DNA from 4 places in the Streptomyces coelicoflavus genome. Region 4 is predicted to be linked to each of the others. Evidence: riboswitches for the same ligand, from Rfam matches in the RefSeq annotation. Region 4 holds a riboswitch; each other region holds the start of a gene.

Region 1 (7,026 bases), 2.9 Mb from region 4:
TGCGCGGAGTTCTCGCTGGAGCGGATGAGACGGATGACCTCGTCGATGTCGACCAGGGCGGTGAGCAGGCCCTCCACCAGGTGCAGCCGGTCCCGCTTCTTGCTGCGGCGGAACTCGCTGCGGCGCCTGACGACGGTGAACCGGTGGTCGAGATAGACCTCCAGCAGTTCCTTGAGGCCCAGGGTGAGCGGCTGGCCGTCCACCAGGGCGACGTTGTTGATGCCGAAGGACTCCTCCATGGCCGTCAGCTTGTAGAGCTGCTCCAGGACCGCCTCCGGCACGAAACCGTTCTTGATCTCGATGACCAGGCGCAGCCCGTGCGCGCGGTCGGTGAGGTCCTTGACGTCCGCGATGCCCTGGAGCTTCTTCGAGCCGACCAGGTCCTTGATCTTCGAGATGACCTTCTCGGGGCCGACCGCGAAGGGCAGCTCGGTGACGACGAGACCCTTGCGGCGGGCCGTCACCGTCTCCACGGACACCGTCGCGCGGATCTTGAACGTGCCCCGCCCCGTCTCGTACGCGTCCCGGATGCCGGGCAGGCCGACGATGCGTCCGCCGGTGGGCAGGTCGGGACCCGGCACGTGCTTCATCAGCGCGTCCAGGTCGGCGTTCGGATTCCGGATCAGGTGCCGGGCCGCCGCGATCACCTCGCGCAGATTGTGCGGCGGCATGTTGGTGGCCATGCCGACCGCGATGCCCGAGGCGCCGTTGACCAGCAGGTTCGGGAACGCGGCGGGCAGCGCCACCGGTTCCTGCTCCTGGCCGTCGTAGTTGGGGGCGAAGTCGACGGTGTCCTCGTCGATGGACTCCGTCATCAGGCCGGCGGCCTCGGCCATCCGGCATTCGGTGTACCGCATGGCGGCCGGCGGGTCGTCGTTGCCCAGCGAGCCGAAGTTGCCGTGGCCGTCCACCAGGGGCACGCGCATCGAGAACGGCTGGGCCATGCGCACCAGCGCGTCGTAGATCGACGCGTCGCCGTGCGGGTGCAGCTTGCCCATGACCTCGCCGACGACGCGGGCGCACTTCACGTAACCGCGCTCGGGCCGCAGGCCCATCTCGTTCATCTGGTAGACGATGCGCCGGTGCACCGGCTTGAGGCCGTCGCGGGCGTCCGGCAGCGCACGGGAGTAGATGACCGAGTACGCGTACTCGAGGAAGGAGCCCTGCATCTCGTCGACGACGTCGATGTCGAGGATCTTCTCCTCGTACGCGTCGTCGGGCGGCGGGGTCTTCGTACTACGGCGGGCCATCGCTGCCGGCTCCTTGCTGAAGCGTGAACGGTGATCTGACGCCGTCCATTGTGGACTGCGGCACTGACAGCGACCGACCAGGACCCGTCACGGGCTGCCGGCCCGGCGCTGCCCGCAGGGTACGCCCTCGTCCCGCGGCACCGTCCGCGCAGCCGTCCCCGGCGGCCCGTCAACCGCGTTCTCGCTCTCGGCGTACGAGACCCGGGAACTGAGCCGGTGGCCCGCACGCTTGCATACAGTGGCAGGATCGGCGGAATTCCGCAGTTCCGCCCACTGATTCCACCCGGTGGTTCACCCAGTGATCCCACCAGACATCTCGCGATCGAAGGGACGTACATGCCCATGGGTCACACGGCCACAGCCCAGGCAGACTCCGGCGGCCTGACAGCGACCGAGCACCGCCTGGCCAACGGCCTGCGCGTGGTGCTCTCCGAGGACCACCTGACCCCGGTCGCGGCGGTGTGCCTCTGGTACGACGTCGGCTCGCGCCACGAGGTCAAGGGACGCACCGGCCTGGCTCACCTTTTCGAGCACCTCATGTTCCAGGGCTCCGCCCAGGTCAAGGGCAACGGCCACTTCGAGCTGGTGCAGGGCGCCGGCGGCTCGCTCAACGGCACCACCAGCTTCGAGCGGACCAACTACTTCGAGACCATGCCCGCCCACCAGCTGGAGCTCGCCCTCTGGCTGGAGGCCGACCGCATGGGCTCCCTGCTGGCCGCCCTGGACGAGGAGTCCATGGAGAACCAGCGGGACGTCGTCAAGAACGAACGCCGCCAGCGCTACGACAACGTCCCCTACGGCACGGCCTTCGAGAAGCTGACCGCTCTCGCCTACCCGGAGGGCCACCCCTACCACCACACCCCGATCGGCTCGATGGCCGACCTGGACGCGGCGACCCTGGAGGACGCGCGCGCGTTCTTCCGGACCTACTACGCGCCGAACAACGCGGTGCTGTCGGTCGTCGGAGACATCGACCCCGAGCAGACGCTCGCCTGGGTCGAGAAGTACTTCGGCTCCATCGCCTCGCACGACGGCAAGCAGCCGCCCCGGGACGGCTCGCTGCCCGACGTCATGGGCGGGCAGGTGCGCGAGGTCGTCGAGGAGGAGGTCCCCGCGCGTGCGCTGATGGCGGCGTACCGCCTGCCGGAGGACGGCACGCGCGCGTGCGACGCGGCCGACCTGGCCCTGACCGTGCTCGGCGGCGGCGAGTCGTCCCGCCTCTACAACCGGCTGGTGCGCCGCGACCGTACGGCCGTCGCCGCCGGGTTCGGCCTGCTGCGGCTCGCGGGGGCGCCCTCGCTGGGGTGGCTGGACGTGAAGACGTCCGGTGACGTCGAGGTGCCGGTCATCGAGACCGCCGTCGACGAGGAGCTGGCCCGCTTCGCCGAGGAGGGCCCCACGGCCGAGGAGATGGAGCGCGCCCAGGCCCAGCTGGAGCGCGAGTGGCTGGACCGCCTGGGCACGGTCGCCGGCCGCGCCGACGAACTGTGCCGGTACGCCGTGCTGTTCGGCGACCCGCAGCTCGCCCTCACCGCCGTGCGGCGGGTGCTCGAGGTGACCGCGGAGGAGGTCCAGGAGGTCGCCAAGGCCCGCCTGCGCCCCGACAACCGCGCGGTGCTCGTCTACGAGCCCACCGCACCCGCCGACGAGACCGACGCCGGGACGACCGGCGCCGGCGCCACCGACGAGAACGAGGAGGCGGCCAAGTGACCGAGCTCGCCACCATGGACTTCCACGCGCAGCCGCAGGCCGGCGAGCCCAAGCCCTGGGCGTTCCCCGCCCCCGGGCGCGGCAGCCTCGCCAACGGCCTCACCGTGCTGCGCTGCCACCGCCCCGGCCAGCAGGTCGTCGCCGTCGAGGTGCTCCTCGACGCGCCCCTGGACGCCGAACCGGCCGGTCTCGACGGCGTCGCCACCATCATGGCGCGCGCCTTCTCCGAGGGCACCGACAAGCACTCCGCCGAGGACTTCGCCGCCGAGCTGGAGCGCTGCGGCGCCACCCTGGACGCGCACGCCGACCACCCCGGTGTCCGGCTGAGCCTGGAGGTGCCCGCCTCGCGCCTCGCCAAGGCCCTCGGCCTGCTCGCCGACGCCCTCAGGGCACCCGCCTTCGCCGACGGCGAGGTCGAACGGCTGGTGCGCAACCGGCTCGACGAGATCCCGCACGAGCTGGCCAACCCCGCCCGCCGCGCCGCCAAGGAGCTCTCCAAGGAGCTGTTCCCGGCCGACGCGCGCATGTCCCGCCCGCGCCAGGGCACCGAGGAGACGGTCGCGGCCGTCGACGCGGCGGCCGTACGCGCCTTCTACGAGCGGCACGTACGCCCCGCCACGGCCACCGCCGTGGTCGTCGGCGACCTCACCGGCGTCGACCTCGACGCGCTGCTCGGCGACACCCTCGGCGCGTGGACCGGTTCGACCGCCGAGCCGCGCCCCGTGCCCCCGGTGACCGCCGACGACCGGGGCCGGGTCGTCATCGTCGACCGTCCCGGCGCCGTCCAGACGCAGTTGCTGATCGGCCGCACCGGCGCCGACCGGCACGACCGCGTGTGGCCCGCGCAGGTGCTCGGCACCTACTGCCTCGGCGGCACCCTCACCTCGCGCCTGGACCGCGTCCTGCGCGAGGAGAAGGGCTACACCTACGGCGTCCGGGCGTTCGGCCAGGTCCTGCGCTCCGCGCCGGACGGCACGGGCGCCGCGATGCTCGCCATCAGCGGCTCCGTCGACACGCCCAACACCGGTCCCGCGCTCGACGACCTGTGGACGGTGCTGCGCAAGCTCGCCGCCGAGGGGCTCACCGACGCCGAGCGCGACGTGGCCGTGCAGAACCTGGTGGGCGTGGCACCGTTGAAGTACGAGACGGCGGCGGCCGTGGCGAGCACGCTGGCCGACCAGGTCGAGCAGCACCTGTCCGACGACTTCCAGGCGACGCTCTACCGTCAACTGGCCGCCACGGGCACCGTGGAGGCCACGGCCGCGGTCGTGAACGCCTTCCCGGTGGACCGCCTCGTGACGGTCCTCGTCGGCGACGCGGCGCAGATCAAGGCGCCCGTCGAGGCCCTCGGCATCGGTGAAGTCACCGTGGTGGCCGCCGAGTAGCGGCACGCGCGCGCGGCGGCCCTGGTGACCGGAGCGTCACCAGGGCCGCCGTATGTCCGGATTGGGGCAGTGGTTGCCCGTCTGCCCTGTGGCGTGCGCTACAAAAAGCCTGTTGCGTTTGAGGATTGAACGCAGCCGCGTTTAGCGTCTTCCGGGCTGTTCGTCAGGCAGTGCGCCGCATCCGCGGCACCGGACAGTCATCGCCGAGTCCCCGTACGGCGCGAGCCAGGGGAGCCGGGGACCCATCGCAGTCCCTGGGGTGAATCGGACGCCCGCGCGCACCGCGAGGGGGTCCGTAGGAGACCTTCCACCTCCGAACCCGTCAGCTAACCCGGTAGGCGAGAGGGAAGGAAAGGACAAGCCCTACATGGCGTTCACGCGCGCCACCGGGAAGCACCGCCGTACCGGCCGGGTGCACCGCACCACCGCCCGCGCGGCGGGAGTCGCGGCCCTCGCCACCACCGGCGTCGTCGGCACCCTCGCGGCTCCGGCGCTCGCCGCCGAGGCCGAGGTGGAGCAGAGCGGGATCACCCCGGTCGTCACCATCGGCGACGCCATAGCCGACGAGATCGACGCCCAGGCCGTCGCCCAGCAGCAGGCGGCCGTGGACGCCGCCGCCCGCGAGGCGGCCCGGGAAGCGGCCCGCGAGCGGGCGGCCGAGGCGGCCAAGGAGGCGCGCGAGGCCAAGGAGCGCGCCGCGCGGGAGGCGGAGCGCGAGCGCCTCAACACCTTCGTCGCGCCGATCACCGCCTCCTACGTCTCCACCGCGTACCAGGCCGGCAGCTCCCTGTGGTCCTCCGGCAGCCACACCGGCATCGACTTCCACGCCTCCAGCGGCACGTCCGTGCACTCCGTCGGCGTCGGCACCGTCGTCGAGGCCGGCTGGGGCGGGGCGTACGGCAACCAGGTGGTGATCCGGATGCACGACGGCACGTACACGCAGTACGGGCACCTGTCGTCGATCGGTGTCTCGGTCGGCCAGTCGGTCGAGCCCGGCCAGCAGATCGGCGTCTCGGGTGCCACCGGCAACGTCACCGGACCGCACCTGCACTTCGAGGCCCGTACGAGCCCCGAGTACGGCTCGGACATGGACCCCGTCGCCTACCTCCGCTCCCACGGCGTGAACATCTGACGGCCGCCGCATCCGAAAAGCCCCGACTCCGTGATTCGGGGCTTTTCGCATTCCCCATTCGCTTGATTGGCCTAGAGTCGCTGAAAACGCGTCCATCGTCGACGTTTCAGGGATCAAGGCGGAGGTCGGTCATGTGTATTCCGGCGCATTCTGTGTGTACGGCGATCCGGGACGACATCGTCGCCGGCGTCCACGGTCGCGGGAGCCGGCTCACCGAGGAAATCCTCGCCCGCCGTTACGGCGTCTCGCGCGTCCCCGTCCGCGAGGCCCTGCGCACGCTGGAGGCGGAGGGTTTCGTGGTGACCCGGCGGCACGCGGGCGCGTGCGTCGCGGAACCGACCGAGCGGGAGGCCGCCGACCTGCTGGAGACCCGCACACTCCTGGAACCGCTCGGTGCCTCCCGGGCCGCCCGGCGGCGCACCGAGGCCCACCTCAGGGTGTTGCGCGGCCTGGTCAGGCTGGGGCGGGAGCGGGCCGGACAGGGGGCCGGTGAGGACCTGCGCCCGCTGGGCGGCTGGTTCCACGAGACCCTCGCCCGGGCGGCCGGCAGCCCCTCCCTGGCGGCGCTGCTGACCCAGCTGCGCCACAAGATCGCCTGGATGTACGTCCAGGAGGCCCCGGCCGGGCCGGTGGAGCACTGGGCGGAGCACGGCGCGATCGTCGACGCGGTGGCCCGGGGCGACGGTGACCGCGCGCGGGCGCTCATGACGCTGCACGCCGAACGGTCGGCGTCGGCGTACCGGCTGCGATTCGCCTCCGGCGGCGGGCGGACGGAGCGTGTGAGGAATGCGCAACATTCCGTAAACACGGCGGGGCTGCCGAAGTAACACGCGTGCCGTACAAAAGGACGGGGAATTCCGGACCGCCTTTTCCGCCGCCCGAAAGAGGGTGTCTGGAAGAGAGCGTCTGAAACAGGGTGCCCGGAAGGGAACGCCCGGAAGAGAAAAGGAGAAAGGCCCGCCCGGTGGTGCCGGCGGGCCTTTCGGTGGTGCTGTCCGTCGGGATCAGACGGTCTCGGGAAGCTCCTCGAGCCCCTCGGCGACCAGCTTCGCCAGCCGGTCCAGGGCGGCCTCCGCGCCCTCGGCGTCGGAGGCGAGGACGATCTCCTCGCCGCCCTGGGCGCCGAGGCCGAGGACGGCCAGCATGGAGGCCGCGTTGACGGGGGACCCGTCGGCCTTGGCGATCGTCACCGGGACGCCTGTGGCCGTGGCGGCTCGGACGAAGATGGAGGCGGGGCGGGCGTGGAGACCCTCGGCCCAGCCGACGTTGACGCGGCGCTCAGCCATGTGATGCTGCCCTTCAGGTGTTCAGAGGGGTTGAAGTTGTCTAGACCAGGTTGTCTAGACCAGTTTCCCACATCGTGAAGCGAGCCGGGACGGCCGTGTGCGCCGTCCCGCGTGGCAGTCGGACCGCGGCCTCGGTCCGAGCTCCCGTCCTCCACAGACTGCCCCGCGCCGTTGTCGTACGCGAGCCGTAGTCTGGGGCCCATGCAGACCTCGTCGGACCGGCACGAGTACCCCGCCCACTGGGAAGCCGACGTGGTGCTGCG
Region 2 (7,026 bases), 530 kb from region 4:
GGTGCCGTCGTCGTCGTACCGGCCGGGTACGAGGAGCGGGCCAAGGCGCCGAACCGCCATCTGGAGGGGTAGGGCCACCGTCGGGGAGATACCGATGTGCATTCCACCCCGGGGATGACGTACAGTGGTGAACACAACGGCGCGGGGTGGAGCAGCTCGGTAGCTCGCTGGGCTCATAACCCAGAGGTCGCAGGTTCAAATCCTGTCCCCGCTACTGAAGGCCGAGGGCCGGAATCCGAAAGGGTTCCGGCCCTCGGTGCGTTTCCGGTGCGTTTCCGCTGCGTTCCTCCCGGACGTGCCCGTCATCCGGTCGGCCCCTCACCGCTCGCCACCCGCCCCCGTCCCCGGAAACCTGGAGTCCAGGACGGCAAGCGGCGCGCGGACGTGCGGGGTGGCGGGAGACGAGTGGTGCGGCCTGGTGACGTGGACGACGAGGGAGTGGCCGCCAGGGCCGGCGGCCGGCTCCCCGGTGATCCCGTGCCCGACCCGGGCCTCGGAGGCGAGGAGCCGCCCTCCGGCCCGCCGCCGCGCCGCCGGACCGGCTACGGACGCGCCTTCGTGCACGCGCTCCCCGTGCTGCTGATCGCCGTCGCCATCCTGTACGACATCTTCACGCCGAGGTACTTCACCGCCGGCCCCCTCTACACGGCCGCGCCCCTGGTCGCCGCCCCGCTCTACTCGCGGCGCGGCACCGCGCTCACCGGCGTTGCCGTGGTCGTGTCGGTCATCGGGCTGCAGATCGGCAAGGGCGTCATCCACTACGTCGACTCCCTCACCGAGCTGATCACCATCGCGACGGTCGCCGTGCTCGCCGTCCTCGTGAACGGCATGGTCCGGCGCAGCAGCGAGCGTCTCGTCTCCGTCCGCGAGATCGCCGAGGCCGCCCAGCGCGCCGTGCTGCCCGAACCCGCCGAGCGCATCGGGGGTTTCGAGATCGCCGTCTGCTACGAGGCCGCGCAGGCCGACGCCTTCATCGGCGGTGACCTGTACGCCGTGCAGGACAGCGCCCGCGGCGTCCGGCTCATCGTCGGCGACGTGCGCGGCAAGGGCATGGGCGCGGTCGCCGCCGTCGCCGTGGTGATCGGCGCCTTCCGGGAGGCCGCCGAGCAGGAGGCGACGCTGGAGGCGGTGGCGCAGCGCCTGGAGCGGGCGCTGGCGCGCGAGGGCACCCGGCGCGACGGGCTGGACGCCTTCGAGGGCTTCACCACCGCTCTCCTCGCCGAACTCCCGCACGGCGACGGGACCGTACGCATCGTCAACCGCGGCCATCCGCCACCCCTGCTGCTGTATTCCGACGGGACCCTGGACACGCTGCCCGCCCGCGAGTCGGCGCTGCCGCTCGGCATGGGAGACCTGGGCGTGTGGCCCGACCGGGCGGAGGAGGCCGACTTCCCCGGTGGGGCCACACTGCTGCTCTACACCGACGGGCTGACCGAAGCCCGGGACGCCAGGGGCGAGTTCTACGATCCGCAGACGCGGCTGGCCGGCCATGTCTTCCGGCATCCGGTGACGCTGCTCGACACCCTCGCCGAGGACGTGCGCCGGCACTCCGGGGGCGGCATGGCGGACGACATGGCGCTGCTCGCCGTACGGCGGCCCCGGCGCGGTGACCATGATCATTGTCACGAGACGTGACGGCCCGACCCCCCTCCGCATAACAACTGATACACCGTCAGAAGAAAGTGGCGTGAAGGGGAATACTGAGGGCGGGTCAACTCGTCCGGTTTTCACCGGTCGTGAGGGGTGCGTCCCGGCCGTTTTCGTTAATGATCAAGCGGAACGGCTTGGATTCCGGGCCTCGCGTCTATTAACGTTCGATAACGCAGCGCGGTCGTCCCAGCCGTCACAGAAGGCGGCTCCGTGCGCACGCGCCGAATCCCGCAAGGGAACCGGGGAACCACCACATTGGGGTGAATCGGGCGTCTGGCACCGTGGAAACACGGTCGGCAGACACCCGTAGGAGACCTTCCTGCTCCGAACCCGTCAGCTAACCCGGTAGGCGAAAGGAAGGAAAGGAGTACGCCCACGTGGCGTCCAACCGGCCTGCCCCCGAGGCCCCGTACGTGCCCACCGGGCACGGCACCGACACCTTCGGCTACGACGCCCCCCGCGCCGAAGAGGGCCCCTGGGAGGAGTGGAACCCCACCGCGGAGTCCATCCGTCCCGTGCGCGGCCGGCACCGCGTCGCCAAGCAGCGCGGCGGACTCGCCCGCAGCTCCACCGTCCTCGGCGTAGGCGTCATAGCCGCCGTCGGCGCGGGCGGCATGGCCAGCGCGCAGACCGGCAAGCCGCCGGTGTCCATCTCCATGCCGGACCTGCCGAACGTGGGCTCGCTCATGCCCGGCGGCGACGAGGAGCCGGAGCCCGAGGGTTCCGCCACCCCGCTCAGCGGCATCACCCAGGCCGTCGCCGCGGACACCGCGCAGGGCGCGGACTCCACCGGTGCCGGCGCCGGTGAGTCGCTGCGGGCCCGGATCATGGCGCAGGCCGAGCAGCAGCAGGCCCAGGTCGAGACCAAGGCCGCCGCCGAGGCGCAGGCCGCGGCCGAGAAGAAGGCCCAGGAAGCCGCCGCCAAGGCCGCGAAGGAGGCCGAGGCCAAGGCCGCCGCCGCCAAGAAGAAGGCGGAGGAGGAGGCCGCGAAGAAGGCCGAGGCCGAGCGGCTCGCGAAGCTGGCCAAGCAGTTCACGCTGCCGACCTCCTCGTACACGATCTCCTCGACCTTCAACCAGGCCGGCTCCCTGTGGGCCTCCGGCCACCACACCGGCCTCGACTTCGCCGCCCCCACGGGCACCCTGCTCAAGGCGGTGCACAGCGGCACGATCACGTCGGCCGGCTGGGACGGTTCGTACGGCTACAAGACCGTGCTCACCCTCGACGACGGCACCGAACTCTGGTACGCGCACCAGTCGTCCATCAACGTCAGCGTCGGCCAGAAGGTCACCACCGGGGACGTCATCGGCCGCGTCGGCGCCACCGGCAACGTCACCGGCGCCCACCTGCACCTCGAGGTCCACACCGGCGACGGCTCGGGCATCGACCCGATGGCCTGGCTCCAGAGCAAGGGCCTCACCCCCTGAGGCACCTCGCCCCTTGACCCGCCCCGCCGAGCCCCGGCGGTCCTGACGGCAACCCCCCGACGTCAGGGCTGCCGGTTTGCGGCGTTTTTGCGCGGGTGCCGGAATGCTCTGCTCCGCCGCGGTCGTTGATCCTCTACATGACTTCTCTGCGCAAGCTCGGCTCCTCCGACCTCGAGGTCTTCCCCCTCGCCCTCGGCGGCAACGTCTTCGGCTGGACCGCCGACCAGGACACGTCCTTCGCCGTCCTCGACGCCTACACGGCGGCGGGCGGCAACTTCGTCGACACCGCCGATTCCTACTCCGCCTGGGTCGACGGCAACAGCGGCGGCGAGTCCGAGACCGTCCTCGGCAAGTGGCTCGCGGCCCGCGGCAACCGTGACGACGTCGTCCTCGCCACCAAGGTCAGCCAGCACCCCGAGTACCCCGGCCTGTCCGCCGCGAACATCAGGGCCGCCGCCGACGCCTCGCTGCGCCGCCTGGGCACCGACCACATCGACCTCTACTACACCCACTTCGACAAGCCCGAGGTGCCGGTCGAGGAGATCATCGGCGCCCTCGACGAGCTGGTGAGGGCCGGCAAGGTGCGGCACATCGCCGCCTCCAACATCTCCGCCGAGCGGCTCGCGGCGTCCCTGGAGTTCTCCGACCGCGAGGGCCTGGCCCGGTACGTCGCCCTCCAGCCGCACTACAACCTGGTCTCCCGCGACACCTACGAGGGCGGACTCGGCGACCTCGCCGAGCGGACCGGTCTCGCCGCCGTCCCGTACTACGCCCTCGCGGCCGGCTTCCTCACCGGCAAGTACCGCCCCGGCACGGCCGTGGACAGCCCGCGGGCCGGCGGTGCCGCCAAGCACCTGGAGAGCGAGCGCGGGCGCCGGGTGCTCGCCGCCCTGGACGAGATCGCCGAGGCCCACGACGCTCCCGTCGCCACGGTCGCCCTCGCCTGGCTGGCCGGCCGGCCGACGGTGGCGGCCCCGATCGCCTCCGCGCGCACGGTGGAGCAACTGCCGGCACTGCTGGGCGTGGCCGAGCTGAACCTGACGGAGGACGAGGCCGAGCGGCTCACACGGGCGTCCGCCTGAGGGGCGGCCGGACGACGCGGGCCTACGGCCGGTAGGGGCCGGGCGGCGTGTACGGCGCGTGCTGCGGAGAGGGCGGCGCGTACTGCGGGTACGGGGCGTGCGGCGCCTGCGGGTGGTGCGGCGGGTGCGGGCCGTACGGCCGGTACGGGGGGTGCGCCGTCGCGTACCCGTACGCACCCTGCGCCCCGTAGCCGTACCCGTACGCCCACGGGGGCACCGGCCGCGGCGCGGGCGCCGGGGGTGCGGTGGCCCGGGCGGCGTGGTCCAGCGCCGGACGGGCCACGCCTCGCAGGCTCCACAGGGCGTCGAGGAGTTGGCGCTCCCGTACGGTGAAGTCGGCGCCCGCCCTGCCCCGGCGCCCGCGCTGCCGCAGGAACGCCACCGAGGTCGCACACGCCTCGTACCGTGCCACCGCCCGAGCACCCTCCTTCCCGGCGTGCTTGCGGGCGTACTGCCGGGCGACGCGGCGGGCCCGCATCGAGCCGAGCGCGAAGGGCTCCGTGGGCGTCAGCCAGCCGGCGGCCACGTAGGCGGGCAGCTCGGCCCGGACGGTGCCCAGTTCACGCTGCCGGGTCCAGATCACCAGCCAGGTCAGCAGGCCGAACGACGGCACCATGAACGCCGCGTACACGCCGAAGAAGCCGTACTCGCCGAACGCGGCCGAGCCGTTCCACAGGGCGTGCATGCCCATCGCGAGCAGCAGCCCGGCCAGCGGGAGCAGGGCCCGGCGCAGACGGTGCCGGCCCGCGGAGAGCGCGGCGATGCCGAAGCCGATGCCGGTGAGGACCGTGAACAGCGGGTGCGCGAAGGGCGACATCACGACGCGGACGAAGAAGGTCGCCGCGGTGACCGAGGCGATGCCGCTGTCGCCGGTCAGCTGGTCGGTGCCGAAGGCGGTGCCCAGGTAGAGGATGTTCTCGGTGAAGGCGAAGCCGGTGGCGGTGACCCCGGCGACGACCACGCCGTCGACGATGCCGGTGAAGTCCCGTCTGCGGAAGAGGAAGACCAGCAGGACGGCGGCGGCCTTGGCGGACTCCTCGACGACCGGGGCTATGACCGTGGCGCCCCAGGTGTCCGCGCCGGCCGGGTCGGCGGTCGCGGTCGCTATCCACCGGGTGGCGAAGCTGTTGGCGACGATCGCTATCAGCGCCGCCGCGCAGGCGCCCCACGCGAAGCAGAACAGCAGGTTCCGCCAGGGTCCGGGATCGACCCGGTCCAGCCAGCGGAACGCCGCCACGAGCAGCGGTACGGGCAGGACGGCGAGACCGAGCCCCACCAGGAAGCCCTGTGTGCCGGTCTGTTCGCGCACCAGGGCGAGGATCACCAGGCCGGAGAGCGCGAGCAGGGTGATCAGCGCGCCGTAACGGACCCAGGTGCGCTGCCACCAGTGCGTATGCCGGTGCACACGGGTCGGGTACGGGGGACAGGTGGCCACGGCATGGACCCTAACCGGTGGGAGGCAGCTCCTTGTGCTGTACGCGACGAAACAGCAGGTCGTTCACCACATGTCCCTTGTCCAGTCCCTGGCCCTCGAAACGGGTCAGCGGCCGGTGTTCGGGGCGCGGCGCGAACCCGCCGCCGGGCACGGTGTTCTCGAAGTCGGGGTGCGCGGTGAGCACCTCGAGCATCTGCTCGGCGTACGGCTCCCAGTCGGTGGCGCAGTGCACGACGGCCCCCGGTGCGAGCCGGGTCGCGGCCAGCGTCAGGAACTCCGGCTGGATCAGCCGGCGCTTGTGGTGGCGCTTCTTCGGCCACGGGTCGGGGAAATAGACGCGCAGTCCGGCGAGGGAGCCGGGGGCGAGCATCTCGCGCAGCAGGATGACCGCGTCGCCGTTGCCCACCCGGATGTTGGGCAGCTCCTCGCGCTCCGCGCGCGCGAGGAGGTTGCCCTGGCCCGGGGTGTGGACGTCGACGGCGAGGATGTTGGTGTCCGGGTCGGCGGCGGCCATCCGGGCGGTGGCCTCGCCCATGCCGAAGCCGATCTCCAGGACGACGGGGCGGGCGTTGCCGAACAGCTCGGCGAGGTCGACGACGCGCTGTCCGTCGATGTCCAGCCCCCACCGGGACCACAGCCGCTGCAACGCGTCCGCCTGCCCGGCGGTCACCCGGCTGCGTCGCGGCTGGAAACTGCGGATCCGCCGCTCGAAGTGCGACCCGGCGGGATCGGCCTTCGGCCCGTCGGGGAACCGGGGCTCGCCCTTGGCGCGGACGTGCCGCAGGGAAGCGGACGCGGCATCGGAGGTGTGGTGGGAGTCAGACACAATGCGTCGATTTTAGACCGAGCCCGTGGTTGCGACTGCTTGTTGGAGTAGTTAGAGTCTATAACGTAAGCGATTGATTGAAGCGACCGTCGTACTCGTGGGGAGAGACACCGTGATTCACCACCAGATCCGCCTCGCCATGCGCCCCGACGCACCTCAGGACAAGGTCGACGAGGCGCTCGAGATGCTCCGCAGGATGGGGCGCGAGATCGACGCCGTCGCGTACTGGGCGGTCGGGCGGGACGTGGGCGGTGACTTCGACTACGGAGCGATGTTCGCGGTCGAGGACATCGAGGCCTACCGGGCGTACATGCACGCTCCGCTGCACCGGCAGGTGGACGCGATCGGGCTGCCGCTGGTGCGGCACATGGTCTCGCACGACCTGACCGACGACGAGGACCCGGCCACGGGGGACCGCATCCGGCAGATCCACGCCGAGCGCTTCGCGGGCGACCCGGCCCTGGTGGCGCTGATCGAGGGCCTCGGCTCGTACGACGGCAGCAGTGCGCCGGGGCGGGACCGCTCCTAGTCCGCGGCGGCCAGCATCGCCAGCGCCCTGCGGCCCACCTCGCGGCCGATGGGCAGGGAGGCGGTCGCCGCGGGCGA
Region 3 (7,026 bases), 4.2 Mb from region 4:
GCGCGCGGCGGTGGAGCAGATATCGGCGCGGGGCGTGGCGGCGGTGCGGATCGCCGACGTGGCCGCCGCGCTCGGTGTCAGCAACGCCCTGGTGCTCTACCACTTCTCCACGAAGGAGCGGCTCGTCGCCGCCGCGTTCACCCACGCCGCCGAGGCCGATCTCGCCCATCTGCGCGGGCTGCTCGCCCGTCGTACGTCGGCGCTGCGCCGGCTGCGGGCGGCCGTGCGCTGGTACGCGCCGACCGGTCAGGCCAAGGGCTGGCGGCTGTGGATCGAGGGCTGGGCGGCGGCCCCGCGGGAACCCGCGCTGCGGGAGGTCACGCGCGAGCTGGACCGCCAGTGGAAGACGGCGATCGCCGAGGTCATCGAAGAGGGTGCGGCCGCCGGTGAGTTCTGCTGCCCCGAGCCGGACGCCGCCGCGCTGCGCCTGACGGCGCTCCTGGACGGCCTGGCGGTGCAGCTCACGTCGTACGCGGGCACGGTGTCGCGGGCCCGGGCGCAGCAGTGGGTGGACGAGGCGCTGGCCCGGGAACTGGGCCTGGAGCGAGCGGCCTTGACGGCCACGCGACGCTAGGGCGTGTGTCGAAAGTGGATCTTGGACGTGAAATGATCTTGCTTCGTGGCACGTGGAGATCTGATCTGACGGAAGCACAGTGGGCCCGGCTGGAGCCGCTGCTGCCCAAGGGCACGAAGCCGGGTCGGCCGCCGATATGGACTCGGCGGCAACTGATCGACGGCATACGGTGGCGAACCCGGACCGGGACGCCGTGGCGGGATGTCCCGGAGCGATACGGTCCTTGGGGCCGGGTGTACGACCTGTTCCGCCGCTGGCAGAGGGACGGCACCTGGAAGCGCGTCTTCACCGAACTGCTGGCCCAGGCCGACGCGAAGAACCTGATCACCTGGGACATCAACGTCGACTCCACCGTCTGCCGGGCCCACCAGCACGCAGCCGGGGCAAGGAAAAGGGGGACCTGCAGAAGGAGCCGCCCGGCGGCATCGCCGTCGAGCCGGACGACCACGGACTCGGACGCTCGCGCGGCGGCCTGACCACCAAGCTGCACTTGGCTGTCGAGCAGGGCCAGAAGCCCATGTCGATCGTGATCACGGCCGGGCAGCGCGGAGACTCCCCGCGGTTCGAGCCCGTCCTGAAGGCCATCTGCGTGCCCCGCATTGGGCCGGGCCGGCCCCGCACCCGGCCCGATCGCGTGCGGGCGGACAAGGCGTATGCCTCTCGCAAGAACCTCGCCTACCTGCGGCGACGCGGGATCCGCTGCACGATCCCGGACAGGGCCGACCAGCTCCGCAACCGCAAGAAGCGCGGCTCCCACGGTGGCCGGCCTCCGAAGTCCGACAAGATCGACTATCGGGAGCGGCATGCGGTCGAGTGCGGGATCAATCGCCTCAAGCGTCACCGCGCGGTCGCCACCAGGTACGAGAAACTCGCCGTCCGCTACGAGGCGATCGTCCTCGTCGCGGCCATCAATGAGTGGCTGTGACCAGCACATTCGATACATGCTTAGCGCAGGCTGGACATTCGAGCGTCGTGACGGTCCAACAGCCTTGGGTCTGCCGCGCGCAGAATGGCGGCATGACGGAACACAACGCTGACTACACGCGCGCTCTGAACAACGCCGAGAAGATCCTTGGTTTCAGCCTGGCGCCGTATGTCGATCCAAGGCCGGCGGAACCCGCCAACGCCTACGACTTCACACGGATCGCGACCGAACACGCCTTCAATGACGCATGGACTCGCAGCGAGCACCTCGACCTCCGCACCCGCGCCCTCATCTCGGTCACCATCACAGCGAGCCTGGGCATCCTCGAGCCGCTCCGGGGTCAGTTGCGTATCGCTCTGCACAACGGCGTGACCAAAGAGGAGATCGTCGAAGCCTTCATCCAGATGGCCGTCTACGCGGGTGTGGCTCGCGCGTTCGAAAGCTACGCCGTCGCACGCGAGGTCTTCTCCGAACACGACGAAGCGGACTCGCCTCAGGAGAACTGAGAACTGAAGCGCCGACGTCCGCCGCGTCCGCTGGATAACGGCAGTACATAACCGGTCCTTGCCTCCGACCGCACGGCCGTCGCGGCCGCGACCGGGACCGTCGAGAGACCGAGGCCGATGCCTGAGCAGCGTCATATGACGAGGAGGGGGCACCGACTACGCGGTGGCACAAGATCCACTTCTGATACACGCCCTAGGGGACGCCGCGCGGGCACCGGCCGCCCGCTCCCCTCCTCCGGCCCTCAGGCCACCGCGGCGATCCGCGTCTTGATGTCGTCCGGCGACAGCGTTCCCTTGGCCGTGACGTGGTCGCCCGACGACTCGCCGCGCAGTCGGCGTCCGATCCACGGGACCAGGTACTCGCGCGCCCAGTGCACGTCGTCGCGCCGCACGTCCAGCGTGCCGCGGGCCGGAAGGGGCGGCCAGGGCTGGTCCGGGTCTGCCGGGACCGGCAGGCGCAGGGCCTGTCCGGCGCGGAGGGCCACACGCGTGTGGCCCTCCGGCGACAGGTGCAGCCGGTCGGCGTCCCACGCCCTGCGGTCCTGGACGCTCCGCAGCGACCACAGATCGAGCACCGGGCAGCCGTACCGGTCGGCGACGGCCCGGACGTGCCCGTTGTACGTGGCGATCTTGCCGCGCAGATGCTTGAGGACGGGCACCCCACGGGTGTCGAAGCCGGTGGTCACCAGGACGGTGCCGGCCGCGGCGGTCAGCGCGGCCACCGCCAGCTCGAACCGCTCGGCGACCTCGTCGGGGTCGGTGCCGGGCCGGATGATGTCGTTGCCGCCCGCCGCGAACGAGACCAGGTCCGGTGCGAGGGCGACGGCCCGCGGGACCTGTTCCGCCACGATCTGGTCGAGGAGCCTGCCGCGCACGGCGAGGTTCGTGTACGTGAAGTCGCCCTCGGGGCGCCGGTCCGCGAGCAGTACGGCCAGTCGGTCGGCCCAGCCGACGAAATCCCCGTCCGGGCCGCGGTCGCCGACGCCCTCGGTGAAGCTGTCCCCCACCGCCACGTACGACCCGATCACTGCTCTGCTGTCACTCTTCGAATCGTCTGCCACGTCGGCCCATGATTCACCTTGGAATGTGACCTACGCGACCGTAGGAAGGGGTTGACGGTCGGTGAGAAAGGCCACGCCTAAAGTGTTCGTCAATTCCGGAATACGGCGCGGTACTCCGAAGGCGTCGTACACCGAAGACCGGGTACACCGAGGCCCGGGTACGCCGAAGGCCGGACCCGGGGATCGGGGTCCGGCCTTCGGGGCACGGTGGCTGCGCGGAGCCGGACGTCAGACGGAGACGCCGTGCGAGCGCAGGAACGCGATCGGGTCGATGTCCGAGCCGTAGTCCGGCGTGGTGCGGATCTCGAAGTGCAGGTGCGGGCCGGTCACGTTGCCGGTGGCACCCGAGAGGCCGACCTGCTGACCCGCCGTCACCGACTGACCGGCGGAGACGGAGAGCGAGGAGAGGTGGGCGTACTGGGCGTAGTGGCCGTCGGCGAGCTGGATGACGACCTGGTTGCCGTACGCGCCGCCCCAGCCCGCCGAGACGACGGTGCCCGCGCCGACGGCCTTCAGCGAGGTGCCGGTCGGGACGACGAAGTCGGTGCCGGTGTGGTAGCCGCTGGACCACATGCTGCCCGACTGGTGGTACGGGGTACCGACGGTGCCGCCCGCGACGGGGGAGGTGTAACCGCTGGTGGTGCCCGCGGACTGGGCGCCGGTGTCCGTGGCCTCCGAGGACTCCGAGGAGCCGGAGTCGTCCGAGGAGGCCTTCTCGGCGTCCGTCGACTTGTCGGCGGCGGGCTTCTCGGCCGGCTTCTGCGACTGCGCGGCGGACGGCGCCGACGACTTGGCGGCCTGGCCGCCGATCGCGAGCTCGAGACCGGGGTGGATCAGCGACGGGTCGGAACCGACGGCCTCGCGGTTGTCCGCGTAGAGCTTCTTCCAGCCGCCGTCGACGTGCTGCTCGTCGGCGATCTTCGAAAGGTAGTCACCGCTCTTCACGGTGTACGTCCGGGAGTCCGCGTTCTTGTCGGAGCTGCTCGCGGCGGACTTCTTGGCCGACGTCGGAATGGACTGCACGGCCTGCTCGGAAACGGAGTGCGCGGGGGCGGCGTTGGCGGAGGCGGCACCCAGCAGCGGGAGCGCGAGCGCGGCGCCACCGGTTCCGGCGACGGCGATGGTGCGGGTCAGGCGCATGGCCCTGGTACGGCGGTGCTTACCCTTCGCGGGCATGGCGAATTCCTCTCCGGCGCCTGCGAGGTGAGCTGTCGGGTGCGGGCTGGAGATGCCCGGCCGCGCCGAAACGCGGCTTTACCCCAAGCCGTTCCGGGAACCGGAACAGGCAGTTTTACCTGTGGGTCCCCCGCTCCTGCCGTGTACGGGTGGTGGATGAGTGCGGGCTCCGGTCGGCGGCAGGATTAGGCGTCCGTCCGGATCGGTGGTGAACGTAAGGGACCAGGACGCACAGGGACAAGCGCGAGGTTCCGGCGACAGGCGTTTCGATTGATCCTTTATGAAAAAACCGGTGACCCTGCGTCGATTTCCGACCCACTGCTTTCCCTGAATACCCTTGAGAACCAGCCGCATTACGTGAACATGACGGACAACGCTCGGTCACGGATATGACGCTGCTCACGCGCCCCTTATCCACCCTCCGCCATTTCAGGGCCAGTTATTACCAAAGCGCCAATTCGGACAGAATGCCTTTACCGGCCCACAATGGCCCTCTTGAAGCGGCTTTCGCCGGCCGGTCATGCCGTATCGTCGAGTGGTGCCCGCCGGCGAGCAGCGACGGCGGGGCGGAGTGGGAGGAGCCCCCGTGACGCAGCAGGTCCCGTCGACCGAACCCGAGCTGACCGGTGTGCGCAACTTCCGGGACGTGGGCGGACTGCCGACCGTGGACGGCCGGCGGGTGCGGCAGGGGGTGCTGTTCCGCAGCGGCCACCTCGCGCACGCCACCGGCGAGGACGCCGCGTTCCTGACCTCGCTGGGCCTGCACACGATCTTCGACTTCCGCAACGCGGCCGACCAGAAGCTCGACGGCCCGGACGTCGAGCTGCCGGGCGTGCGCAATGTGAACCTGCCGCTGAGCGACCCGGCCGACGGCGCCGAGTTCTGGAAGATGGTCCGTGACGGAGACCTCGACCAGCTGCGGGGCATCCTGGCGGACGGCAAGGGCGCCGACCGGATGATCAACTCCTACCGCCTCATCATGACGGAGCGCACGGCGGAGCACTCCCGGATCCTGCACGCGCTCGCCGAGGACAGCGTCCCCGCGCTGATGCACTGCGCGGCCGGGAAGGACCGCGCGGGCCTGTCGATCGCCGTCACCCTGCTCGCCCTGGGCGTCGAGCGCGAGGCCCTCGTCGAGGACTACCTGAAGTCGAACGCCGCGCACCGCCGCTACAAGGTGCACCGCAGCGGCTCCGCGGCCTCGGCGTACTCACCCGAGGTCATGGAGCTGCTCAGCCCCCTGTTCGACGCGCGCGCCGAGTACCTGGCGGCGGCCTTCGAGACCGTCGAGGAGACGTGGGGCGGCGTCGACGCCTACCTGGAGAAGGGTCTCCGGCTCACTCCGCAGACCCGGGAGCGGCTGCGCGAGCGGATGCTGGACTGAGCCACCCGCTCGCGGACGGCCGGACGGCGCTACTTGGCGCCCACCTCGAACAGCAGGTAGAGGAAGCCGCCGAAGACGTGCCCCAGGGCGATGTAGATGACCAGCCGCACCCACAGGGCGCGCGGGAACTTGTCCTCGATGGCACTCATGGCGTCTCTCCAGGGGTCGGGCCGAGGCACAGCGCGGCCGTCGGGCTCTGCAGCAGGGTGTGGACGAAGAGCAGCTCGACCCCGTCGGGGTCCTGGGCCGCGATCCGGTGCGGGGTCATCGAGTCGAAGTGGGCACTGTCCCCCGCGGTGAGCCGGTGCTCGGTGTCCCCGAGACGCAGTCGCAACCGGCCCCTGAGGACGTGCAGCCACTCCTCGCCGGGGTGCACCCGCACCACGTCGCCCTGGGAGCCGTACGGCACCTGGACGCGCAGGGCCTGCATGCCGCGGCCCGGCGCGCCCGCCTGCCAGTACGTCCAGCCGCCCGCGGCGGTGGGTTCCATGTCGGCGCCGCGCACGACGGCGTCCCGGTCGGCGGCCGTCTCGCCCAGCAGCTCGGCGACGGTCGTACCGTAGACACGGGCGAGCGCGAGCAGCATCGGCAGTGAGGGCTGGCGCTGCCCGGTCTCCAGACGGGAGAGGTGGGCGGGCGACAGCCCCGCGGCGCGGGACGCGGCCTCGAGGGTGAGGGCGGCCCGCCGCCGCAGCTCGCGCAGCTGGGGCGCGACGGCGGCGACCGTCCCCTCGGCGGGGCCGGTCTCGGAGGAGCTCATGGCTCCATTCAGCCCGAAACTTGCCCGCCAGGCAAATTCCTTGCCTCAGAGGCAAACGCCCTCGGGACCTCAGAGGCAAACACGCTCACGGGCCTCAGCGGCGAAGGCCCCCACGGGCTCGCTCAGCGGTTGGCCACCGCCTGCTTGACCAGGGTCTTCCCGAAGTCCCACATGAGGCCGCCCCCATGGTGCGCGTCCTCCATCACCTCCGTGAAGGCGTCGACGAACCGGTCGGCGTCGTCGGTGTCGATGATCAGCGGCGGGATCAGCTTGATCACCTCCAGGTGGTCGCCGGACACCTGGGTCAGGATGCGGTGGCGCTGCAACAGCGGCACGACCACCATCTGCGCGAACAGCCCCTTCCGCGCCGCCTGAAGCATCGTCCAGCGGCTGCGCAGCTTCAGGGAACCGGGCCGGCCGAACTCGATGCCGATCATCAGTCCGCGGCCCCGGACGTCGGCGAGCAGCTCGTAGCGGTCCACCAGCTCGGCCAGCCGGGACTTCAGCCGCTCCCCCACCGCGGCGGCGTTCGCGACGATCTCCTCGTTCTCCATCACCGACAGCACGGCGAGCCCCGCCGCCATGGCCTGCGCGTTGGACCCGAAGCTCGCCGAGTGGACCTGCACGCGGTCCATCGAGG
Region 4 (7,026 bases):
GAACTCCGTGGAGCCGCCGCCGATGTCGACGACCAGGTAGGGCCTGTCGAGGTCCGTCCGGCCGGTCAGCTCCTTCGTGGCGCCGGTGAAGGAGAACTCGGCCTCCTGGTCGCCGGTGATGACCTCCGGCTCCACGCCCAGGATGTCCAGCACCCCGCGCACGAAGTCGTCCCGGTTCTCCGCGTCGCGGGAGGCGGAGGTGGCCACGAAGCGCAGCCGCTCGGCGCCGTGCGCCTTGACGACCTCGGCGTACTCCCGGCAGGCGGCGAAGGTCCGCTCCAGCGCCTCGGGGGCCAGCCGCCCGGTGCGGTCGACGCCCTGGCCGAGCCGCACGATGGTCATGCGGCGGTCCAGGTCGGTCAGCTCGCCGGTCGAGGGGTCGGCGTCGGCGACCAGCAGGCGGATGGAGTTCGTACCGCAGTCGACGGCGGCGACACGGGTCACTGGGCGTCCTCCCCGTCGGTCCCGGCGGCCGTCACGCACGGCCCCTTGCGCCACCACTCGGGCAGCATCGCGATCGCCTCGTCGCCCAGCGGGTTGACGCCGGGGCCGGCCGCCAGCGAGTGGGCGACCAGCACGTGCAGGCACTTCACGCGGTCCGGCATGCCGCCCGCGCTCGGGAAGCCGGTCAGCTCCTCGATCTCGTCGCGGCGCCGGACGTAGTCCTCGTGCGCGGCGCGGTAGGCGGCGGCCAGCTCCGGGTCGGCGGCCAGGCGCTCGGTCATCTCCTTCATCACGCCGTTCGCCTCCAGCGTGCCGATGGCGGAGGCCGCCTTCGGGCACGTCAGGTAGTACAGCGTGGGGAAGGGCGTGCCGTCGGGAAGGCGCGGTGCCGTCTCCACGACGTCCGGCTGTCCGCAGGGGCAGCGGTGCGCGATGGCGCGCAGGCCGCGCGGGGGCCGTCCGAGCTGCTGCTTGAAGGCCGCCACGTCCGCGTCGGTCGGTTCGGTGCGCGGGGTGGTCGGCGGGGGAGTCTGCATGACTGTCTTCTGCTGGTCTTCCTGTTGAGTCACTGCCGGAGCGGTCGGAGCGGTCGGCGTGGTCGGCGTGGTCGGCACCGTCGGAACGGTCGGAGCGGTCGGCGTGGTCGGTTCACTGCCGGCGGGCGGCGGCGTCTGCCTTGTCGACCCCGTCCCAGACGTTCCGGTACCAGGCCCGGTCGGCGGCGCCGGCCTCGGCGCGGGTCCGGTCGGCCGCTTCGGGATCGACCACGATGAACCCCGTCTCCCCCGGCATCACGTAGTGCAGCCGCAGCCGCACCTGCTGCTCGGCGTAGGCGTCGTCCTGCCAGCGTGCCTTGAGGTCGCGCAGGTCCTCGACCCGCTGCCGGGTCTCCCGCTGCTCCTGCTGGAGATCGGCGATCTCGGCGCGCTGGGCGACGTACTGCCGGATCGGGTAGGCGAGGGCCACGACGAGCGAGCAGAGCACCATCGCGAGCAGCGCGGCCCGGCCGGTCAGCCGGGAGCGCCGGGCCTGGCGCTTGGTCTGCGAGCGGTAGACCCGGGCCGCGGTCTGCTCCCCGATGATCCGGATCCTGGTCGCGGTGGAGAAACGGTCCCGGTCCTTCACCGCCATGTGCCGCCTCCGCCTTCGTGCGTCGTCCTGCCTGCGTCGTCCTGCCTGCGTCGTCCGCATACGTGCGTACGTCCCCGCACACGGTACGGGACCGGGTACGGGGACGTACGTACGACGCTGCCTCTTACGGGGCCTTACCGGGTGGTGCTCAGCCCTTGAAGCGGGGGAACGCGCTGCGGCCGGCGTACACCGCGGCGTCGTCGAGGATCTCCTCGATGCGCAGCAGCTGGTTGTACTTGGCGACGCGCTCGGAGCGGGCCGGGGCACCGGTCTTGATCTGGCCGCAGTTGGTGGCGACGGCCAGGTCGGCGATGGTGACGTCCTCGGTCTCGCCGGAGCGGTGGGACATCATGCACTTGAAGCCGTTGCGCTGGGCCAGCTCGACGGCGTCCAGGGTCTCGGTCAGCGAGCCGATCTGGTTGACCTTGACCAGCAGGGCGTTGGCCGAGTTCTCCTCGATGCCGCGGGCCAGGCGCTCCGGGTTGGTGACGAACAGGTCGTCGCCGACGAGCTGGACCTTGTCACCGAGCTTGGCGGTGATGGTCTTCCAGCCGTCCCAGTCGTCCTCGAACAGCGGGTCCTCGATGGAGACCAGCGGGTACGCCTCGACCAGCTCGGCGTAGTACTCGGTCATCTCGGCGGCGGTGCGCTCCTTGCCCTCGAAGGAGTAGGAGCCGTCCTTGTAGAACTCGGACGCGGCGACGTCGAGCGCCAGGGCGATCTGCTCGCCGGGGGTGTAGCCGGCCTCCTTGATCGCCTCGAGGATGAGGTCGAGGGCCTCGCGGTTGGAGCCGAGGTTCGGGGCGAAGCCGCCCTCGTCGCCGAGGCCGGTGGCCAGGCCCTTGTTCTTCAGGACCTTCTTGAGGGTGTGGTAGACCTCGGCGCCCCAGCGCAGGGCCTCGGAGAAGGACTCCGCGCCGATCGGCGCGATCATGAACTCCTGGATGTCCACGTTGGAGTCGGCGTGCGAGCCGCCGTTCAGGATGTTCATCATCGGCACCGGCAGCAGGTGCGCGTTCGGGCCGCCCAGGTAGCGGAAGAGCGGCAGGTCGCTGGCCTCGGAGGCGGCGTGGGCGACGGCGAGGGAGACGCCGAGGATGGCGTTGGCGCCGAGCGAGCCCTTGTTGTCGGTGGCGTCCAGGTCGAACATGGCCTGGTCGATCAGCCGCTGCTCGGTGGCGTCGTAGCCGACCAGCTCCGGGCCGATCTGCTCGATGACGGCCAGCACGGCCTTCTCGACGCCCTTGCCGAGGTAACGGCTCTGGTCGCCGTCACGGAGTTCGATGGCCTCGAAGGCACCGGTGGAGGCGCCGGACGGAACGGCGGCACGACCCGTGCTGCCGTCGTCGAGGCCGACCTCGACCTCGACCGTGGGGTTGCCTCGGGAGTCCAGGATTTCCCGGGCTACGACGACGTCGATGGACGGCACGAGCATCTCCTTCTTCAATGTGACGCTTCGGTGTGACGCGCGGTCCCGCGGGACCGCGGCGGCTCTGCGGGACCGAGCCTAACCGGCCCGGGGCGATCGGCCAGCCGATCGCCCACCCGCTGGACAGAACCGAGAGTAAATTGTTTCCGAACGGAACAAAGACGTTTCCGGAAACCGGGCGGGTACCCCGCGAGACCGGGGCACGAAAAATCCCGCCCCGGTGCGTACGGGGGAACACGCACCGGGGCGGGAGTCGGGGGAGCCGCCGCCCCTTACTTCAGGTGCAGCTGCTGGCCCGGGTAGATCAGGTCGGCGTCGTCGACGATGTCGTCGTTCAGCTTGAACAGCTTCGCCCAGCCGCCCTTGACGTCGTGCTCCTCGGCGATCGAGCTGAGGGTGTCGCCCTTGACGACCTTGTACTCGCCGTCGCCCTTCTCGACCTTCTTGCCGGTCGGGGTGGTGACGGTCTTCTTGGCGGGCTTCTCGGCCTTCGGCTCGGCGGCCGGGCGCTCGGAGGAGCGGGAGGCCTTCTGCTCGGTGGAGCGCTCGGCGGTGGAGCCGCTGCTCTGGCTCTGCGAGCTCTCGGAGCTGGAGGAACCGCTGTCCTCGGAGCCGCCACCGGTGTACGCGGCGCCCGACAGGCCGGTGCCGCAGACCGGCCAGGCACCCTTGCCCTGGCCCGCGAGCACCTTCTCGGCGATCTCGATCTGCTGGGACTTGCTCGCCTGGTCGGCGGAGGAGGCGTACTGCGTACCGCCGTAGGCGGCCCAGGTGGAGGCGGAGAACTGCAGACCGCCGTAGTAACCGTTGCCGGTGTTGATGGACCAGTTGCCGCCGGACTCGCACTGGGCGACGGCGTCCCACTCGGACGCGGTGGCGGCGGAGGCGTTGCCGGCCGCCATCAGCGGGGCGGCGACGGCGGCACCGGTGACGCCGGCGACGGCGATGACACGGGTGGCCTTGGACGGGCGACGGTGCTTGCCCTTGCCGGAAAACAGCATGGTTGATCCCCTCACCGACGCCTGCGAGGTGAGCTGTCGGGTTCGGGCCGGTTGAGTTGCCCGGCCGGGTTCCTCGCGGAACTCGGCTTCACCCCTAGCCGCTCCGGCTCAACTGCCCGGTGCGGCACTTACCTTGGGTCCCCCGCTCCTGCCTGCGGCGCTTGACGCGACGACTGTTCCCGTACGGCCGCTGGCAGGATTCGGCGTTGCGGCTGTCGGGGCCCGCGGTGGCGAGCGGTCATGACCGTAGACACGCGCTCCGCGGATTTTCAAAGACGATCACGGCTTCTGAGACCTATCTCTCACGAGATCCAAAAGGGACATACGGTCTCTAACCGTGACGCGAACTCCCCCTACTTTTCGCCCGATTCGCCCGTGACCGTGAGCGTCTGACCGGGCAGGATGTGGTCCGGGTCGGCGCCGACGACCGTCTTGTTGCCGGCGTACAGCGCGCGCCACCCACCGTCGACCTCAAGGGAGTCGGCGATGGCCCAGAGGTTGTCGCCGGAGCGGACCGTGTACGAGCCGTCCTCGACCTCTCGCGGCTCGCCGTCCCGCGAGGCGTGCCGCCCCGTCGAGTCGTCGTCGCGGCTCCTGTCCGCCGCACCCTCGTCCGCGCTGTCGCCGCGGTGGCGGCCGGAGCCGGACGACCCCTCGGCATCCCGCTGTTCCGCGCCGGCGCCGCGGTCGGATTCGGTGGGTGTGTCCGACTTCGTGGAGGGGGTCACGTCGTCGGGCGCGGCCTCGGAGGGGGCGCCGGAGGACGGCGAAGAAGTGGGCGAAGGGGACGAAGAGGGCGCTCCGGACGCCGACTCGGGAGCGTCGTCCGTGTCGGCCGAGTCGGTCGTACCGGACGACTGGGAGGGCTCGGACGACTCGGGAGACTGCGACGACTCGGGCTTTTCGGTGGTCGTGGGCGATTCGGACGAACCGGAGCCGTCCGTCTCCCCCGACGCGTCCGTGCCCTCCGACGCACCGTCACCGGCCGCGTCCGAGCCGCCGCTCGCGACCCCCGGGCCGTTGCCCAGGCCGGCCAGCAGTCCGCAGGTCGGCCAGGCGGCGATGCCCTGGTCCGCGTGTATCTTCTCGGCGATTCTTATCTGCTGGGAGCGACTGGCCTGGTCGGCGCTGGGCGCGTAGTCCAGACCGCCGTACTGCTCCCAGACCTCCTGCGACAGTTGCAGGCCCCCGTAGTACCCGTTGCCGCTGTTCTGGCTCCAGGCGCCGCCGGTCTCGCACTCGGCGACGCGGTCCCAGTTCGCTCCGTCGGCCGCGTGGGCACCGGTGGCGCCGAGCAGGGGGATCGCGATGGCGGAGCCGGTCACTCCGGCTGCGACGACCAGAGCGGGCGCCTGGCGGGGGCGGCGGTGACGACCGTTCCCGGAGAGCATGCGACGACCTTTCACAAGACGACGGGGACCACGCGGCGGATGACGCTCGACACCACGTTGATCCGTGAACGTATAGGGAGATCATCACTTGTCACAAGTTCATGCCGCGCAGATCACGTGAAGATCACAGAGTTGAGCGCGTGTCACTTTTGCGTCGGCGACGGACCGTTGTCGGCCGATGACGCGGGCGGGGTGAACGACACCGGCAAAGTGCGCAGACCGCGCATGATGAGGCCGCCGCGCCACCGGAGTTCGGCCGGTTCCGCGGCGAGGCGGAGGTCCGGCAGCCGGGTGAGGAGCGTGGCCAGCGCCGTCTGCCCCTCCAGCCGGGCGAGCGGGGCGCCGAGGCAGTAGTGGATGCCGTGTCCGTACCCGAGGTGCTGGCTGTCGCGGCGGGCGAGGTCCAGGGTGTCCGGGTCGGTGAACCGCTCCGGGTCCCGGTCGGCGGCGGCCAGGACGACGAGGACGGGATCGCCGGCCGCGACCTCCTGCCCGCCGATGCTCAGCGGCCGGGTGGCGAACCGCCAGGTCGCCAGCTCCACCGGGCCGTCGTAGCGCAGGAGTTCCTCGACGCCGGTCTCCAGCAGGCCGCGCTCGCCTGCGGCCAGCGAGGTCTGCAGCCGCTCGCGCTGCTCGGGGTGGGTGAGCAGCGCGTACGTGCCGTTGCCGACCAGGTTGACGGTGGTTTCGAATCCTGCGAAGAGCAGGATGAAGGCCATGGCCGCGGCCTCGTTCTCGGTGAGGTGCTCGCCGTGGTCGGAGGCGCGGATCAGGGCGGAGATGAGGTCTTCGCCGGGTGCGGGCTCGGGCGGCAGCGCGGCACGCTTGCGGTGGATGAGGTCGGCGAGGTAGCCGCGCATCTTCTTCACCGAGCGTGCGACGCCGCCGCGCGGGCCACCGCCGTGACGGATCATCATGCCCGCCCAGTCCCGGAAGTCGTCCTGGTCCTCGCGGGGGACGCCGAGCAGGTCGCAGATGGCGTAGATGGGCAGCGGGAAGGCGAACTCGTGGATGAGGTCGGCGGAGCCGGTGGCGACGAACCGGTCGATGAGGCCGTCGGCCAGTTCCTGCACCCGGGGCGCGAACTCGGCCACGCGGCGGGGCGTGAACGCCTTGCTGACCAGCCGTCGCAGCCTGGTGTGGTCGGGCGGGTCGATGTTGAGCAGATGGGTCATCAGCTCGGCCTTCCGCTCCCCCGGAATGCCGGTCTTGCCCTTGGCGTGCGCGGGCTCGTCGTGGTGCGCCGGGTTCTTGGACAGCCGCGGGTCGGCGAGGGCCTGTTTCGCGTCGGCGTACCGGGTGACCAGCCAGGCCTCCACCCCGCTGGGCAGCCGGGTGCGGTGCACGGGGGCGTGTTCGCGCAGCCAGGCGTAGGCGGGGTAGGGGTCGCTCGCGAACTCCCAGCTGAACAGCTCGGGGACGGGGCCGGACGCAGGACCGGGGACGGGGCCGGAAGCAGGACCGGGGGCCGGCGGGCTGCCGGTCATCCCTCGACCGCCCTGATCGCGTCCCGGTAGGCGCGGGCCGCCGCTCTCAGGGCCGCCTCGGGGTCGGTGCCCCCCGCCTCGGCGCGGGCGGCTAGGGCGAGCAGGTCGTAGCCGATGCCCTCGCCGGTGGGCAGCGGGACGTC

The links. A riboswitch is a leader RNA that binds a small molecule or an ion and turns the genes downstream of it on or off. The one in region 4 is predicted to bind cyclic di-AMP.
Region 1: another riboswitch for cyclic di-AMP. It lies ahead of OHA99_RS08820 (M23 family metallopeptidase); the one in region 4 lies ahead of rpfA (resuscitation-promoting factor protein RpfA).
Region 2: another riboswitch for cyclic di-AMP. It lies ahead of OHA99_RS19850 (M23 family metallopeptidase); the one in region 4 lies ahead of rpfA (resuscitation-promoting factor protein RpfA).
Region 3: another riboswitch for cyclic di-AMP. It lies ahead of OHA99_RS03870 (LysM peptidoglycan-binding domain-containing M23 family metallopeptidase); the one in region 4 lies ahead of rpfA (resuscitation-promoting factor protein RpfA).

Annotation. Positions count from the first base shown of each region.
Region 1 is NZ_CP108218.1:2,048,292-2,055,317, reverse strand. Features, by position in the region: gene OHA99_RS08835 (DNA topoisomerase (ATP-hydrolyzing) subunit A) at 1-1,250, opposite strand, end outside; gene OHA99_RS08830 (pitrilysin family protein) at 1,587-2,960, shown strand; gene OHA99_RS08825 (pitrilysin family protein) at 2,957-4,345, shown strand; cyclic di-AMP (ydaO/yuaA leader) riboswitch at 4,537-4,701, shown strand; gene OHA99_RS08820 (M23 family metallopeptidase) at 4,713-5,477, shown strand; gene OHA99_RS08815 (GntR family transcriptional regulator) at 5,609-6,304, shown strand; gene OHA99_RS08810 (HPr family phosphocarrier protein) at 6,482-6,763, opposite strand; gene OHA99_RS08805 (bifunctional GNAT family N-acetyltransferase/acetate--CoA ligase family protein) at 6,965-7,026, shown strand, end outside.
Region 2 is NZ_CP108218.1:4,464,796-4,471,821, forward strand. Features, by position in the region: gene OHA99_RS19835 (dihydrofolate reductase family protein) at 1-72, shown strand, start outside; tRNA gene OHA99_RS19840 (tRNA-Met) at 141-214, shown strand; gene OHA99_RS19845 (PP2C family protein-serine/threonine phosphatase) at 424-1,635, shown strand; cyclic di-AMP (ydaO/yuaA leader) riboswitch at 1,860-2,016, shown strand; gene OHA99_RS19850 (M23 family metallopeptidase) at 2,028-3,077, shown strand; gene OHA99_RS19855 (aldo/keto reductase) at 3,215-4,159, shown strand; gene OHA99_RS19860 (PrsW family intramembrane metalloprotease) at 4,182-5,594, opposite strand; gene trmB (tRNA (guanosine(46)-N7)-methyltransferase TrmB) at 5,605-6,420, opposite strand; gene OHA99_RS19870 (Dabb family protein) at 6,533-6,949, shown strand; gene lhgO (L-2-hydroxyglutarate oxidase) at 6,946-7,026, opposite strand, start outside.
Region 3 is NZ_CP108218.1:834,316-841,341, forward strand. Features, by position in the region: gene OHA99_RS03850 (TetR family transcriptional regulator C-terminal domain-containing protein) at 1-574, shown strand, start outside; one part of gene OHA99_RS03855 (IS5 family transposase) at 607-982, shown strand; one part of gene OHA99_RS03855 (IS5 family transposase) at 982-1,499, shown strand; gene OHA99_RS03860 (carboxymuconolactone decarboxylase family protein) at 1,592-2,005, shown strand; gene OHA99_RS03865 (SGNH/GDSL hydrolase family protein) at 2,248-3,033, opposite strand; gene OHA99_RS03870 (LysM peptidoglycan-binding domain-containing M23 family metallopeptidase) at 3,295-4,242, opposite strand; cyclic di-AMP (ydaO/yuaA leader) riboswitch at 4,247-4,404, opposite strand; gene OHA99_RS03875 (tyrosine-protein phosphatase) at 4,829-5,626, shown strand; gene OHA99_RS03880 (DUF6126 family protein) at 5,656-5,775, opposite strand; gene OHA99_RS03885 (helix-turn-helix domain-containing protein) at 5,772-6,386, opposite strand; gene OHA99_RS03890 (aspartate aminotransferase family protein) at 6,509-7,026, opposite strand, start outside.
Region 4 is NZ_CP108218.1:4,990,179-4,997,204, reverse strand. Features, by position in the region: gene OHA99_RS22315 (exopolyphosphatase) at 1-444, opposite strand, end outside; gene OHA99_RS22310 (DUF501 domain-containing protein) at 441-980, opposite strand; gene divIC (cell division protein DivIC) at 1,093-1,575, opposite strand; gene eno (phosphopyruvate hydratase) at 1,724-3,004, opposite strand; gene rpfA (resuscitation-promoting factor protein RpfA) at 3,277-4,005, opposite strand; cyclic di-AMP (ydaO/yuaA leader) riboswitch at 4,009-4,175, opposite strand; gene OHA99_RS22290 (transglycosylase family protein) at 4,359-5,396, opposite strand; gene OHA99_RS22285 (cytochrome P450) at 5,540-6,883, opposite strand; gene OHA99_RS22280 (nucleoside triphosphate pyrophosphohydrolase) at 6,880-7,026, opposite strand, start outside.